One region of the Cytobacillus pseudoceanisediminis genome, then DNA from elsewhere that is predicted to be linked to it. Evidence: riboswitches for the same ligand, from Rfam matches in the RefSeq annotation. Region 1 holds a riboswitch; the other holds the start of a gene.
The links. Region 1 has a riboswitch for ZMP and ZTP ahead of M5V91_RS02690 (bifunctional 5,10-methylenetetrahydrofolate dehydrogenase/5,10-methenyltetrahydrofolate cyclohydrolase). Riboswitches for the same ligand answer to the same signal wherever they lie in the genome.
Positions count from the first base shown of each region.

Region 2: it holds a riboswitch for ZMP and ZTP, as region 1 does, so the genes downstream of both, M5V91_RS03895 (phosphoglycerate dehydrogenase) here and M5V91_RS02690 (bifunctional 5,10-methylenetetrahydrofolate dehydrogenase/5,10-methenyltetrahydrofolate cyclohydrolase) in region 1, are expected to answer to the same signal.

Region 1 covers NZ_CP097349.1:482,110-489,684, forward strand. Annotated here, with positions in the region: gene glpK (glycerol kinase GlpK) at 1-865, shown strand, start outside; partial or broken gene M5V91_RS02675 (glycerol-3-phosphate dehydrogenase/oxidase) at 1,061-2,723, shown strand; gene M5V91_RS02680 (nucleoside hydrolase) at 2,826-3,785, shown strand; gene M5V91_RS02685 (hypothetical protein) at 3,968-4,456, shown strand; ZMP/ZTP riboswitch at 5,028-5,110, shown strand; gene M5V91_RS02690 (bifunctional 5,10-methylenetetrahydrofolate dehydrogenase/5,10-methenyltetrahydrofolate cyclohydrolase) at 5,191-6,054, shown strand; gene M5V91_RS02695 (cold-shock protein) at 6,287-6,487, shown strand; gene cshA (degradosome RNA helicase CshA) at 6,788-7,575, shown strand, end outside.
Region 2 covers NZ_CP097349.1:709,003-716,577, forward strand. Annotated here, with positions in the region: gene M5V91_RS03870 (YolD-like family protein) at 42-380, shown strand; gene M5V91_RS03875 (tetratricopeptide repeat protein) at 487-978, shown strand; gene M5V91_RS03880 (GNAT family N-acetyltransferase) at 1,405-2,163, shown strand; gene M5V91_RS03885 (YhbD family protein) at 2,363-2,986, shown strand; gene M5V91_RS03890 (polymer-forming cytoskeletal protein) at 3,006-3,719, shown strand; ZMP/ZTP riboswitch at 4,003-4,081, shown strand; gene M5V91_RS03895 (phosphoglycerate dehydrogenase) at 4,149-5,348, shown strand; gene M5V91_RS03900 (sigma-70 family RNA polymerase sigma factor) at 5,541-6,215, shown strand; partial or broken gene clpP (ATP-dependent Clp endopeptidase proteolytic subunit ClpP) at 6,242-6,822, shown strand; gene M5V91_RS03910 (GntR family transcriptional regulator) at 6,867-7,526, opposite strand.

The DNA of each region.
Region 1 (7,575 bases):
GAAAGCGATGCTGCCTGAAGTGAAGCCATCTTCCGAAGTGTATGCTAAGACAATTGACTATCACTTTTTCGGCAAGGAAGTACCCATTTCCGGAGCAGCGGGTGATCAGCAGGCAGCGCTATTTGGACAGGCATGCTTCGAGAAAGGAATGGCTAAGAATACTTACGGAACCGGCTGTTTCATGCTAATGAATACAGGTGAAAAAGCGGTACAATCTGAACATGGACTTCTAACCACCATTGCCTGGGGACTTGAGGGGAAAATTGAATATGCATTGGAGGGCAGCATTTTTGTTGCGGGCTCTGCCATTCAATGGCTCCGCGATGGAATGAGGATGTTAAAGGATGCAAAGGACAGCGAAAGCTATGCAAAAAAAGTGGACTCGACAGATGGAGTGTATGTGGTTCCGGCTTTTGTAGGTCTAGGGACACCATATTGGGACAGTGATGTAAGGGGTGCAGTATTCGGAGTCACAAGGGGAACGTCCAAAGAGCATTTTATCCGTGCGACACTTGAGTCACTTGCGTATCAGACAAAAGATGTTCTATCTGCCATGGAAGCGGACTCAGGCATTAAGCTTAAGACGCTTAGGGTTGACGGAGGTGCCGTGAAAAATAACTTCTTGATGAAGTTCCAGTCAGATATTTTAGAGGTGCCGGTAGAAAGACCGACAATTAATGAAACTACTGCGCTTGGTGCAGCTTACCTTGCTGGATTGGCTGTCGGGTTCTGGAAATCCCAGGAGGAAATTGCTGAGCAGTGGGCAATTGATCAATCATTTCATCCATCGATGGAAGAAAAAGTCCGTGCAGGTCTTTATCAAGGCTGGAAAAAAGCAGTCAAGGCAGCAATTGCATTTAAATAGTCAGAAGAAAGTTTTATACACAAATCATATCTTTTTATGTTATAATAAGATTAAGTTAATAGTTCGGCAGGAGATGCGGAGAGACCACAAAATCATTATCGGGTAAGCGATAATGTATTTTGTGGTCTCTTTTTTATTCCCTGCTTTTAAAGGGTAGTTATAACTACTAGCCTTTTCGACAAGGAGGAGACAACAATGATATTTTCTAATTTAAATCGTACTGAAATGATAAAAACACTGACAAAGGAAGAATTTGATGTTCTGATTATTGGCGGCGGCATAACGGGAGCGGGAATAGCTCTGGATGCAGCAGCACGGGGAATGAAAACAGCACTCGTCGAAATGCAGGATTTTGCAGCCGGAACTTCCAGCCGTTCAACAAAACTGGTTCACGGCGGATTAAGATATCTTAAACAATTTGAAGTTAAGATGGTAGCGGAAGTCGGCAAGGAGCGGGCAATCGTATATGAAAATGGGCCACATGTGACTACACCGGAGTGGATGCTGCTTCCGATGCATAAAGGAGGCACATTTGGAAAGTTCTCAACTTCTATCGGACTTAGAGTTTACGACTATCTTGCAGGCGTCAGAAAGTCTGAACGCAGAAGTATGCTCAATGCCCAGGAAACATTATCAAAAGAGCCGCTTGTAAAAAAAGATGGACTTAAAGGCGGCGGTTATTATGTAGAATACCGCACAGATGATGCCCGTCTTACAATAGAGGTAATGAAAGCTGCGGCAGAAAAAGGCGCTATGCCTGTTAACTATTTGAAGGTCGAAAAACTTTTATATGATGAACAAGGAAATGTATGCGGAGCTGCAGCTGCAGATCAGCTGACAGGCAGGGTTCATGAAGTTAGAGCAAAAAAGTCATCAACGCAGCAGGTCCCTGGGTTGATTCCATCCGCGAGAAAGACGGATCAAAGAAAGGAAAGACCCTGCGTTTGACTAAAGGTGTTCATTTGGTAATAGACCAATCCAAGTTTCCGTTAAAACAGGCTGTATACTTTGATACACCTGACAAACGGATGGTATTTGCCATACCGAGAGATGGTAAGACCTATGTAGGAACAACAGATACATTCTATAATTCTAATCCTGTAAATCCCAAAATGACTGCAGATGACAGAACATACATCATTAATGCCATTAACTTTATGTTTCCTTCTGTGAAGATAGTGGAGGATGACATTGAATCCAGCTGGGCTGGTGTTCGTCCGCTTATTTGGGAAGAAGGAAAAGATCCTTCCGAAATATCACGCAAAGATGAAATTTGGGAGTCGGATACTGGTTTGCTGACAATTGCAGGGGGAAACTGACCGGGTACCGGAAAATGGCCGAAACCATTGTTGATTTGCTTGCTGAAAAATTCAAGCAGGAATCAAATAGAACATTTAGCGGAAGTATTACAAAAACATTGCCTATTTCAGGAGGAAATGTAGGAGGATCATCCAAATTTCAGGAATTCGTCAGGTTTCAGACTGAAAAAGGAACAAGTATTGGTTTATCAGCGGAACAGTCCAGGCACCTTGTTAAAATGTATGGATCTAACGTCGGTATCATTTTTAATATGATTGAGACGAAAAGGAGTGAAGCTGAGAATTTTGGCTTGCCGATTGTATTATGGGCAAAGCTGAAATATGCAATTGAACATGAAATGGCTGCCACCCCTGTAGATTTTTTTAACCGCCGAACAGGAGCGCTGCTTTTTGATATTGAAACGGTAAGAAACTATCAAAAGCAGGTAATTTCATATATGGCTGATGCATTTAAGTGGGATATAGCTGCAGGAAATAATTTTGAAAACCAGCTGAACCAGGAACTCAGTTTTGCGGTAAAGCCGGCAGATCAGGACTAAAACTCCCCACTTGGGGAGTTTTCATTTTTTAGGAGTATTTTCTTTAACAAAAGGGACATTCCATTGGCATATTATAGACTAGATAGGTAGCGGAGGTGGCTTATGTACAATGTTCTCATGTTTGTTGACTCGGGGGTTGATGATTCACTTGCCCTAATGTATGCCCTTCAGCATCCCGAGATTAATCTAGTAGGTGTAGTCAGCGCTTATGGCAACATAACCAAAGAAGAATCCATCAATAATACTGCATATTTACTGAAACTTGCAGGCAGAGAGGACATTCCCATTATAGCAGGGGCGAGCGGGCCATTATCCGGTGAGACCGCTGTCTTTTATCCTGAAATACACGGGGAGGAAGGCCTCGGGCCCATTCAGCCTCCGGAGAATTTCATCAGCAAAATAAAGGTATATGACATAAACAAAATTATAGAAATTGTAAATGAATACAAAAATGACCTTGTGATCGTTGGAGTTGGAAGGCAGACAGATTTGGCATTGCCGCTCATTCTGTATGGAAAGGATGCATATAAAGATGTAAATGCATTCTATTTAATGGGCGGTGCGTTTTTAGTTCCGGGAAATGTAACACCAGAGGCTGAGGCGAATTTTTACGCTGACCCCATTGCAGCGGATTCAGTGCTTGAAAAAGCAAAAAACATCTATATATTTCCCCTAAATGTAACAAATAAAGCGATTATCAGGCCTGAAACGATTGATTTTATTGCAGATAATACTCAATCGCCTTTTAAAGATCTAATTAAACCTGCTTATGATTATTATTATGAGGCTTATCAAAAGCTTGTCCCGGGAATTAAGGGTGCACCTCTTCATGATGTTCTTGTATTAAGTGTTCTCACAAATCCTGATCTTGCCAAATATGTAAAACGAAGAGTGAGAATAGAACAGTTTGGAAAGGCAAAGGGTAAAAGCATAGCTGACTTTAGGCCGGTGCCCGAAGTTGATCCGCCCGAAACACTTGATAATATAGCGATGGAGTTTGATCTGGAACGTTTTGTTATTGATTTTATCGAGGTTTTCCTTGCTCAGAAAAATCAGAAATAGCTTTTGACACTCAGTGTTAAAAGCTTTTTTATTTGGTGTTGAAGGGGAAAGGAAAGTTGGCATAGAATGTATTAACATGGAAAACATTTGCAGTCAGGGAAGGTTTCTTCAGACAAGGAAGAATGGCAATAATTCCATTTAGTTTCAGCATACATTATCAAAATCAAATGGAGGCTTTCAAATTGCTAAAAAACAAGAAATTAAACAGGTTTCTTTCAATTCTGGGAATGGTCATAGCTATTGCCATAGCATATAGTGTACTTGTCTTTTTAAATAAGGATGAATCAAAGGTTCAAAAAACCTCAGCAAATGCGGAGACATCTGAACAGGGATTAATGTACGATGATTTAGGGGACTTCATTGCCTCCAATCATACTTTTTATAATGAAACACTTGGATGGGGAAGAGATCGTAAAGTCAGCTGGCCAAAACAAAGAGATCAGGCTGAATTAATCGTAAATTCGCTTAAAAAAATATCAGCTGAGAATGAGGATTTGCAGGCTGACCTGGGCACAATAACACGGCTGGCAGAAACTGTGCAGTCGGGCACTAAGGATAAGGAAGTTTTAATTAAATTGCACCGATATTTTCATGATCTGGATATTGGATTTAATGGCTATAAAGACACAACCGATTATTTTGATGTAACAGAGTATAAAGGAGAAGGCTAATAAGCGGGTGACAAGTTATTTTCTTGACACTTTACCGTAAATAAGATAACATAGTGATTGAAGTATTTGAGGTATATTGTTGAAGTCGTTAATTCACTTGGATTGTTCGGCAGCCGAACCTTCTTTTTTGTGAAACTGCGGCTTTTTATTATGTTTCATGCTCTTTAGGATTTTGAAAGAGTAAGCATGTGTTTGTAATTAAGAATAATTTGTGTGGACAGCTTAATGCTGAATTTTCTTCTTAATCATCTTCTATAAACCAGACACTTCTCCGTATTTTTACTTCAGTAAGTTTCTTACCATTTAATATTAAAATCTCAGAGAGCATCTAAGTCGGAAAGAATTCCGACCAACCTGATTCCCACTGGCGCGGTCTAGGAGCCGCAAGGATGGAAGAGAGGCAGGGCTTTCATTGTTTTAGGTATAACTAATTAACTCAAATATATCATTTATAAGGACAGTATTTGCTGTCCTTTTTTATATATCTCGCAAAAAAACACGAACGTTTGAATAAGTTTCAGTTTAATTATTTGTGTTTTTGTGGTATGATGTATTCATTAGAATAGCTTTTCAAAATCGCAGTGACTGACGACAATGCGGAATGAACCGCTGGGGAGCTGCGTCTATGTATAGCCGGTCGTCTGGGCAGAGATAAGGGATACCCTTGTCTCTTTTTTTCATAACAAAATGGAAAAGCCCGTCAGCCGAATAGGTGCTTTTCCTATAGGAGGAATATGCATGGAAAAAAGATTATTCTTGATGGAATTGTTGTGGCAAAACATGTGAAAGACCAATTAAAGGATCGAATTGAAGAATTGAAGGGGAAGGATATCGTCCCTTGCTTAGCCACAATTTTGGTGGGAGATGACCCTTCCTCTGAAACGTATGTACGGATGAAGGGGAATGCTTGTGAAAAACTTGGCATATTATCAAAACGTATTCATATGTCAAAGGATACAACAACACAAGAACTATTAGAGAAGATTGCAGAATTAAACAATGATCCTTCTGTACATGGAATCCTTCTACAGCATCCCGTACCAGGACATATAGATGAACGAAAAGCTTTCGAAGCTATTGCTATTGAAAAAGACGTAGACGGTGTTACAAGCCTTGGATATGGACAGACCGCATTCGGTTTTGGTGAATATCCGTCCTGTACACCTGCAGCTATTTTGGAAATTATGGATTTCTATAAATTGAGTGCTGAAGGTATGCATGCTGTAGTCGTAGGCAGAAGCCCAATCCTTGGCAAGCCGGTCTCTGCCCTTTTACTCAATCGAAACGCAACAGTCACTACGTGCCATTCATATACCAAAAATCTGCCCCAAATTGTAAAGCAAGCTGATATTGTAGTAGCAGCTGTAGGGAAACCTAACTTTATCAAGGGTGAATGGATTAAAGAAGGAGCTATTGTCCTTGATGCCGGATATAATGAAGGAAATATTGGGGATGCAGAGTATGAAAGCTGTGCTGAAAAGGCGTTTGCCATTACCCCCGTACCTGGAGGAGTTGGACCTGTTACGATTTCCATGCTTTTGAAACATACTGTTCATGCTGCAGAAAAAATCGCTGAAATACAAGGGAAGCATAAATAGTTCATTTATCCCTAAATAAAAATTGATCTTTAAAAGGATTGACTTATAACTGGGTGTCGTTTATTATTAGGTTAACGCTGTAAAGTTCGTTATATACTTTTTGGATAAGTAGTCGTAGCTGCAAAGAAATGTAGGCGATCGTTCATCCTCATTTCTGCAAGCTGCGACTTTTTTATGTTTAAGTTTATATGGTACATTATAGTGAAAAACAATTTATTGGGAGGCAACACAAATGAACACAGGTAAAGTTAAATGGTTTAATGCAGAAAAAGGTTTCGGATTCATCGAATCTTCAGAAGGTCAAGATGTATTCGTACACTTCTCCGCTATCCAAACTGAAGGTTTCAAAACTTTAGAAGAAGGTCAAGACGTAACTTTCGAAATCGTTGAAGGTAACCGTGGACCTCAAGCTGCTAACGTAACAAAAGCATAATTTTGCTTAAAATGAGGTGATGCATGTCTAATCATGCATCACCTTTTTATGTTTGCTTATCCACTTTGTAGCCTTCAGCATTCCTCAAAACAGATCTTCTGTAATAACTGCTTTTAGGAATATGTATTTTTCATTTCACCCAATTAAAATACTTCACTTTCAAAAAGTTTAAAAATAGTGCAAACGGAAATGTAAAAAAGAGATACAAACTGGAAAGCCTAGTAAAGTGTCCATGTCTTTATACAAAAAACAATCTTTCAGTACCTAATAAGATTTGCAATTCAAGGAGGAAATTATATTTTGACAACTTTTTCAGATTTTGGCTTAAGTAATGAAATAGTAAAAGCCCTTTCCAATATGGGCTTCGAGGAACCAACACCAATTCAGGCACAGGCAATTCCAATCGGAATGAAGGGGAAGGACATGATTGGCCAGGCGCAGACTGGAACTGGAAAAACCACTGCTTTTGGTGTGCCGCTGTTAGAGCAGATTGATTTAAACGAAGGTATTCAAGGTCTAGTCCTTGCGCCAACACGGGAGCTTGCTGTACAGGTGGCAGAAGAATTAAACCGTATAGGACAGGTAAAAGGAGTCCGGACACTTCCTGTTTACGGTGGTCAGGATATCACCCGCCAAATTCGTGCGCTTAAAAAGCACCCGCATATTATTGCTGCTACACCGGGAAGGTTAATTGATCACATTGAAAGAAAAACAATCCGTTTAAGCAACATCAAGATGGTAGTTCTGGATGAAGCGGATGAAATGCTTAATATGGGCTTCATCGAGGACATTGAAAGAATTTTAAGTGAAATTAAAGGTGAGCGCCAAACCCTTCTTTTCTCAGCAACAATGCCAAAAAGAATTCAGTCTCTTGCTGAAAAATTCATGCAGGAACCAGAAATGGTTAAAGTCAAAGCGAAAGAAATGACTGTTAAAAATATTGAGCAGTACTATATGGAAGTGCATGAAAAACAAAAATTTGATGTGCTTTGCAATCTGTTGGATATTCAGTCACCTGAACTGGCTATTGTGTTTGGAAGGACTAAAAAGCGTGTAGATGAAGTGGTGGAAGGTCTTATCAAGAGAGG
Region 2 (7,575 bases), 230 kb from region 1:
AACAGAACAAATGTTCTATAATAAGAATGGAGGGATTTACTATGCCGCTAAAAGACAGAGGGAAAATAAAATGGCAGCCAGCCCACTTCATGCCGGAACACCGGGCGATGCTAAGAAAATTGGAAACTGAACAAATGGCACAGGACAAGCCGCTTATAGATGAATATGAATTGGAGGACTATGAAAACAAAATTCACTATGCAATGGAATATGCCTTCTTTCTAATAGTAAAAGTCTGGCGGGAGGGATTATTCCACGAATATACAGGGAGGGTAAACAGGCTGGACGGCATCGGCAGAAAAATTTATCTGGAATTGGAAGATGGGTTTCTTGAGAAGGTCATGTTTGATGAAATAGCTTCGGTTGAAGTGAAAGAATAGTGCAGCGAGACATAATTCAATTTTTGCAGAAAAGTTAAAGCTTTACCATACCCATTATTTGCAATTTTTAGATATAATAGAAAGAAAGCGGTGATCGGAGGTACATATGAGCACGGACTTAGAAAAAGCGATTGTACTTCGCAATCTCGGGAAATACAAAGATTCCAGCCTTCTGCTTGTGAAATTGGCTGAAGAGTATCCCCTAAACCCAGTGATTCATTATCATTGTGCCTGGAGTTTTGACGTTCTAGGGGAGGAATCGAAAGCTGTTTCTCATTATGAAAAAGCGATCGAACTTGGGCTGCCTGAATCTGATCTGCCAGGTGCCATTTTGGGTCTTGGGAGCACATACCGGACTCTTGGGGAATATGAAAAATCAAAGATGGTGTTCGAGAAAGGAATCTCCCAGTTTCCGGCTAATCGTGCAATCCAGGTGTTTTATTCCATGACGCTCCATAATTTAGGCCAGCACAGCGAGGCAATGGAGATGCTCCTAAAGTGTGTGGCCGAAACTTCTGATGACCCGGAAGTTTTGCAATATAAAAAAGCAATTACTTTTTATGCAGACAAACTTGATGAAATATTTGATAAAGATTAGAAAAAGGATTTCCCAAAATACATGATATGACGGCGGAGAATAATTCAAACATCTCTGATTTATTAGAGGTAATTTTAATGAATGGTTAATTGCTATAATAGATGATCTTAAAAGGTCAGACGGCGGCCGTATCCTTTATCCATTCGATGAAAGAGACTGCTATCTTCAAAATGGAGTCTCTTATATATCTGCAGGTGCCAAAAGCGGAAAATGACCGTAGTTTCCTCCAATTTGATAAGTGGAAGAGTATGAAAAGAAGGTTTCCAAGGTTATTTCTCAACATGGCCGGAATTTCCTGTGTGCTTATGATAACAGCAGTACCCTTTGAATTAAAGAATAATTAATACGCTGCCATGATCTGCTTATTACAGATAAAGAATATAAATTTTTGCAAAACTAAAGTGTTTGCTATATTAGGAGAAGCCGATGGAAAAAATCACTTTTAATAATATCCATAAACCGGGACACACAGTACTGGAAAATGAACTTTTTATTCACAACCATAACCCTGACATGCTCCTTCAGTATGACAGCAACTTTATTGCTTTTAAAAGAATGCCTTCTGTTCAAGAGTTTGAGGAGGCACATCAATATTTAAGAACTTTTCATCAAAAATATGGCCAAAAGCATGTAAGATTTTATTTTCCTGATGACGAGGAGCTTACCGGAGAACTTCTGGCCAGCTTTGAGAAGGATGTTGATTTTACGGTTGGTTATTTAGAATTATTTGCGATTCATCCAGCTGATTTTCCTGATGTTCAGGAAAAGGATGAAATTACTGTCGAAAATGTTACGGATGAAACATGGAATGATTATCTGGAATTTCAGCATGAGCAGGATTCGGTTTACGGGATTAATTATGCCGAGAAAAAGAAAGGTCAGCATTTAAGGAATTTTAACGATGAAAGGATTAAGCAGTTCATTGCATATTATAAAGGGAAAGCTGCCGGATCAGTAGATGTAATTATCAAGGAATACACAGCTGAAATTGATGGATTGATGGTCCATGAGGATTTTCAGAAAAAGGGCATCGGCAGGCGCCTGCAGAAATGCGTGATGGATCAGTTTCAGGATAAAACCATCATACTTATTGCAGATGGAGAAGATACTCCAAAGGAAATGTACCGCAGGCAAAATTATCAGTATCTTGGAAAGCAGTATAACCTATTAAAAATATACGAATGAAGAGAAGCCTGGTTCTATAGAGAGCCAGGTCTTTTTGTTTAAATAGAACACTGTTTTATAAAGGGGAGTTCATCCTGGATTGATTTCATGGTGTAAAATCGGGATTTTGTCGAAAAACCTCGGAAAAAAATGAATAATACAATATTCTTAACGTAACAGTGTTATGTTACAATCATACCATCGGAAAGGAGACCTGGAATTGAGCGATGAATTAATTTCAAAAAAAGAAGTCCTTGATTTAACTGGAATTTCTTATGGGCAGCTTTATCGGTGGAAAAGGAAAAGCCTGATACCGGAGGATTGGTTTGTCAGAAAATCAACTTTTACAGGGCAGGAGACATTTTTCCCAAAAGAGAAAATTCTGGAGCGAGTCGATAAAATACAAAAGATGAAGGATAGCCTTTCACTGGATGAGCTGGCAGATTTGTTTTCCTTGAATGCTTCGAATCTGAAGCTGACAAAGGAAAGCCTGATTGCTAAAGGGATAGCTTCTGAACCGGTTATGAATATCTTTCTCGAGACACAGGGAGAGCTTAACGAATTCAATTACCATGAGATTTTGAAGCTTTATATCCTTTCCATCCTGCTTGAATCCGGAGATATCCATATCGAGGAAGGGAAAATGCTTCTTCAGTTATTGAGTGATCATCAAAGTATCCTGCAGCAGCCAAAAGCTGTTATCTGCTTTATTCGCAAACTTGGAATGTCCAGCTGCCTGATTTCGGTTAACGGGGAACAAGTCCTGCTTGAAAAAGGAACAAAAGTGGCCGCCACTTTATCGTTAGAACATTGTGCAGAGGAATTAAAATCCAAATTGGTATAGGGGGAATTTTGCTGTGAATATGAAAACACTAGGGAACTTAATAATTAATGGAGTGGGATCGTCTAATGGAGGTACATATCAGAAGGTTGAATTAAATGGAAAGGGAACGGTAAACAGTGATATTGAATGCGAGAGATTTCATTGTAACGGGACGGGCACTGTCCTTGGAAACATAAAAACTGAAAAGGGAAAGATCAGTGGTGCAGCAAAGATCCATGGAGCTGTTAAAGCTGAATCCCTTGTTATCAATGGCTCTGCCGTCATTTCTGAAGCTGTCAGCTGTCAAAACCTTGAAGTCGCCGGAAGATCCACTATCGGAGGCTCTGTAAAATGCGAAGTAATCGCTGTGAATGGGAAAGTAACTATTGAAGGGGACTGTGAAGCGGAGGTCTTCCGTGCTGAAGGGACATTTTCAGTAGATGGTTTACTGAACGCTGAAACTATTGATATTAAGCTTTTTGGAGACAGTAAAGCGAAAGAAATCGGCGGCAGAAAAATTAAAGTGACACAGCATAGAGAAACCCTATTAAAATTAATCAAATCCATTTTTCCCTTGAAACTGGAGGCGGATTTAATTGAAGGGGATGACATCGAACTCGAAGGCACAGCAGCTCTTGTCGTAAGAGGGAAAAATGTAAAAATCGGCAAAAATTGCGAGATCGGACTTGTGGAATACTCTGGTGTTTATGAATGTGCAGCAGAAGCGGAAGTTAAAGAACTTCGCAAAATCTGATAAAAGGAGAGAGGTGCAGGGAAGCAGTTTTTTACATTTTCTTTCGGATAGTCAAATTTTATTTACAGATAAAATGTTATAAGCTGTTTTTATGACTGGATAACAGAAATTATTTGCGTACATTGCAGAAATGAAAATGTTATCCTAATAACTAACTTCGAAAAGCATAGTGTACAAAATAAGAAAAATATACTGTAGAAAAAATAAAAAATAATTTTAGTAATGTAAGCGCTTTAAAGGGTTGAAGTTTTCAGAAGACTTTGATAAGATTTAAAAAACTGAAAAGGCTATGTGTAACTGGCGAAACGCGGATCACCGCGAGGGAGCACATAGTGTCGAAGCCGTTCGCCTGGGCAGAGGTAAGGGATTCTACCCTTGCCTCTTTCTGTTTTAAAATCTGACAAAGTTAGTTGAAAAGGGGAGAATCCAGTGAGTACCATGACTTTAGACAGAGTGAAGACGATTAAAACGCTGAATGCGATTGCGCCAAGCGGTCTTGAGGTGTTTAACAAGGATCAATTTACAATCGATAATGAAAGCGGCAATCCGGATGCGATAGTCCTTCGGAGCTTTAATATGCATTCAATGGAATTGGGTGATCGATTAAAAGCAATTGCCCGTGCAGGCGCGGGTGTGAATAATATTCCGGTTGAGAAATGCACTGAACAGGGCATTGTTGTTTTTAATACACCTGGTGCCAATGCGAATGCAGTAAAAGAAATGGTGCTTACTTCCTTAATGGCTTCATCCCGCAATCTCTTTGCCGGCATCTCCTGGACCAAAACGCTGAAAGATGAAGGAGACCAGATTCCTAAGCTTGTAGAAGCAGGGAAAAAGCAATTTGTCGGAAAAGAAATTAAGGGGAAAACTCTCGGTGTGATCGGATTGGGGGCAATCGGGGCCCTTGTGGCCAATGATGCACTTGAACTTGATATGGATGTCGTAGGCTTTGACCCATTCATTTCGGTTGACACTGCCTGGAACTTATCCCGCAATGTTCAGCGCGCCATGACCATTGAGCAGGTGTTTGCAGAATCTGACTATATCACTGTACATGTTCCATTAACCGATGATACAAGGGAAATGTTCAATGAAGATACATTCAGCATGATGAAGAATGGTGTTCATATTCTGAATTTCTCACGCGGGGAGCTTGTGAATGAATCAGATATGGCAGCCGCCCTTGAAAGCGGAAAAGTGGGCAAGTATATTACAGATTTCCCAAATGAAAATATCCTGAAAATGAAAAACGCAGTGGCAATTCCGCACCTTGGCGCTTCAACAAAAGAATCTGAGGAAAACTGCGCTGTCATGGCAGCACGACAGGTGAAGCACTTCCTTGAAACAGGCAATGTCAAAAACTCAGTTAACTTCCCAAATGCTGCTCTTCCTTACACAGGCAAGCGGCGTGTCACTGCTTTTCATAAAAACATTCCTAATATGGTCGGCCAAATCACACTTGCTATTTCAAGCTACCAGCTGAATATTGCGGACATGGTGAACCGCAGCCGCGGTGAATATGCGTATACCATGATCGATATCGATAATAAAGTTAATGGTGATGTCATCCCTGGACTGCTTGAACAGATTAATCAAATTGAAGGCATTATCAAGTCACGAATTATATAAAAATACAGCCTCAATTCCGCAGGGATTGGGGCTTTTTTTAACTGCACGAAGGAATGAATCAAAAAAGGTATATGACAAGTATAAAATCAGCTATCCTTAGAATAAACTGATAAAAAATATTAATCACCCGTATCTTTTTGTTCTCTTATTCCGTTATAGAAGCAGAGATGTATTAAAGGAGTGAACAGGTTTATGAAGCAAGGGAAAGTTCAGGCTGAATCAAGGGATTCCATAAAGCAGAAGGAAAGCTGTATTGCAGATATCTATCCTTCACTGCAGCGTTATAGCCGGTTTCTTGCACAGAACCGCTGGGACGGGGACGATCTGGCCCATGAGGCAATCATCCGCGCTTATAGAAGCTATTCGCCTGAGAAAATTAATCAGGCTCTTTTAAAGAAGATTGTCTATAATTGCTGGATTGACACTCTTAGAAACAGAAAGCGGGAAAAGCTTCAAGAGGCGCCGGAACGGGAAATGAAGGAGTTCAGCCCTGATGGCACAGAAGCAATCACCCATCTCCTCAATAGGCTGACATTAAAGCAGGCTGTTGTTTTCACGCTGAAGGAAGGGTTTCAATATCAAACAAAAGAGATTGCTGATATACTTCGGACCACTGAGTTTGCAGTGAAGTCCTCGCTGAACCGTGCACGGAAGCAGCTTCAGCACCCAGTGGAAGATGAGGCTGAGGATTCTTTTGCAAATGAGGAAGAAGAAAAGTTATTTCAGCTGCTGCAGCAATCAGTGGCAGCGGAAGACCCGTCCATCCTGATAAAAACCATACCTTTTCTGCGATCCCTTGAAAGTCATGCCCAGAAGCCTGTACTGCGCGTTCCATCTTCTTCTAATACTCTCTGTATGGCGGCATAGATCCGCAATGAACAGGAGGGATACAGGTGACAGCAATACCATATGTCATTGAGCAGTCCAGCAAGGGAGAACGTTCTTATGATATTTATTCACGGCTGTTGAAAGACAGGATTATCATGATAGGAGAAGAGATTAATGATGTGGTTGCCAATAGTGTGATTGCCCAGCTGCTATTTCTTGCAGCTGAATCTCCTGAAAAGGATATCTCCCTTTATATTAATAGTCCAGGCGGTTCGACAACCGCAGGGTTTGCCATCTTTGACACGATTCAATATATAAAGCCTGATGTGAGAACGATTTGTACAGGAATGGCCGCATCATTTGGTGCGATGCTTCTTCTGGCAGGAAAAAAGGAAAACGCTACAGCCTTCCGAACAGTGAAATCATGATTCATCAGCCTCTTGGCGGAGCAAGAGGCCAGGCGACCGAAATCGAGATATCTGCAAAACGGATCATAAAGCTTAGGGAGCATATTAATGGAATTATTGCTGAACGAACTGGCCAGCCTATAGAAAAAGTAGCACGGGACACGGACCGCGATTATTTCATGACTGCCGAAGAAGCAAAGGAATACGGGATTATCGATGAAATTATCTATAAAAGCTAGAAAAAAGAAAAAGCAGCCGATGAAGGCTGCTTTTTTCAGTTTGATCATTTTTCCTCGGAGTAGTACTCATCAATTGCCCGAAGCCAGTTGACGCGTGCAATGTGTCCGGCTTTTTCTCTGTCTTTTTGTTCAAAAGCTTTTAATATATCTTCATGTTCTTCTATTGAACGTTCTTTCAAAATAATTGTTTTATTGTAGTAAAGCCGCATGACATGAGCCTGAAGCATGGAAGCTGTATTCGAGATATAAGGATTCTGAGCAAGATCTATAATAATATTATGAAACTTCTCGTCCTGCTTCAAAGCTGTGAAGGTATCTCCTGCAATTAGAGCTTTAGCGAATTTATGATTAATATCCCTGAGTATATTAATCGTTTCCTGGCTGATAACAGGAGCAGCCAATTCTGCAGCAAGTGCCTGCAATACGCCTAAAGGGGGCAGGATTTTACTAATATCCTCAGGATTAACTGAAGTGACCTGCGTTCCAACTCCGGGAAACATTTCGACGAACCCCTGAACATTCAGCAGCTGAAGAGCTTCCCTGATGGGAGTTCGGCTGACGCCTAATGCTTTTGCTAGATCGGCATCATTCAATTTTTCTTTCGGCTGGAGTGTGCCGTCAATGATCCACTCCTGGATTTGGGAGAAGGCGCGATCCTTGGCTGACACACGGGTAGGTGATGAATAATTGGAGGGTATCGGCATAGCTGTAACCACCTTTTCATTTCATGCAATATATCTGTGAAATTATAGT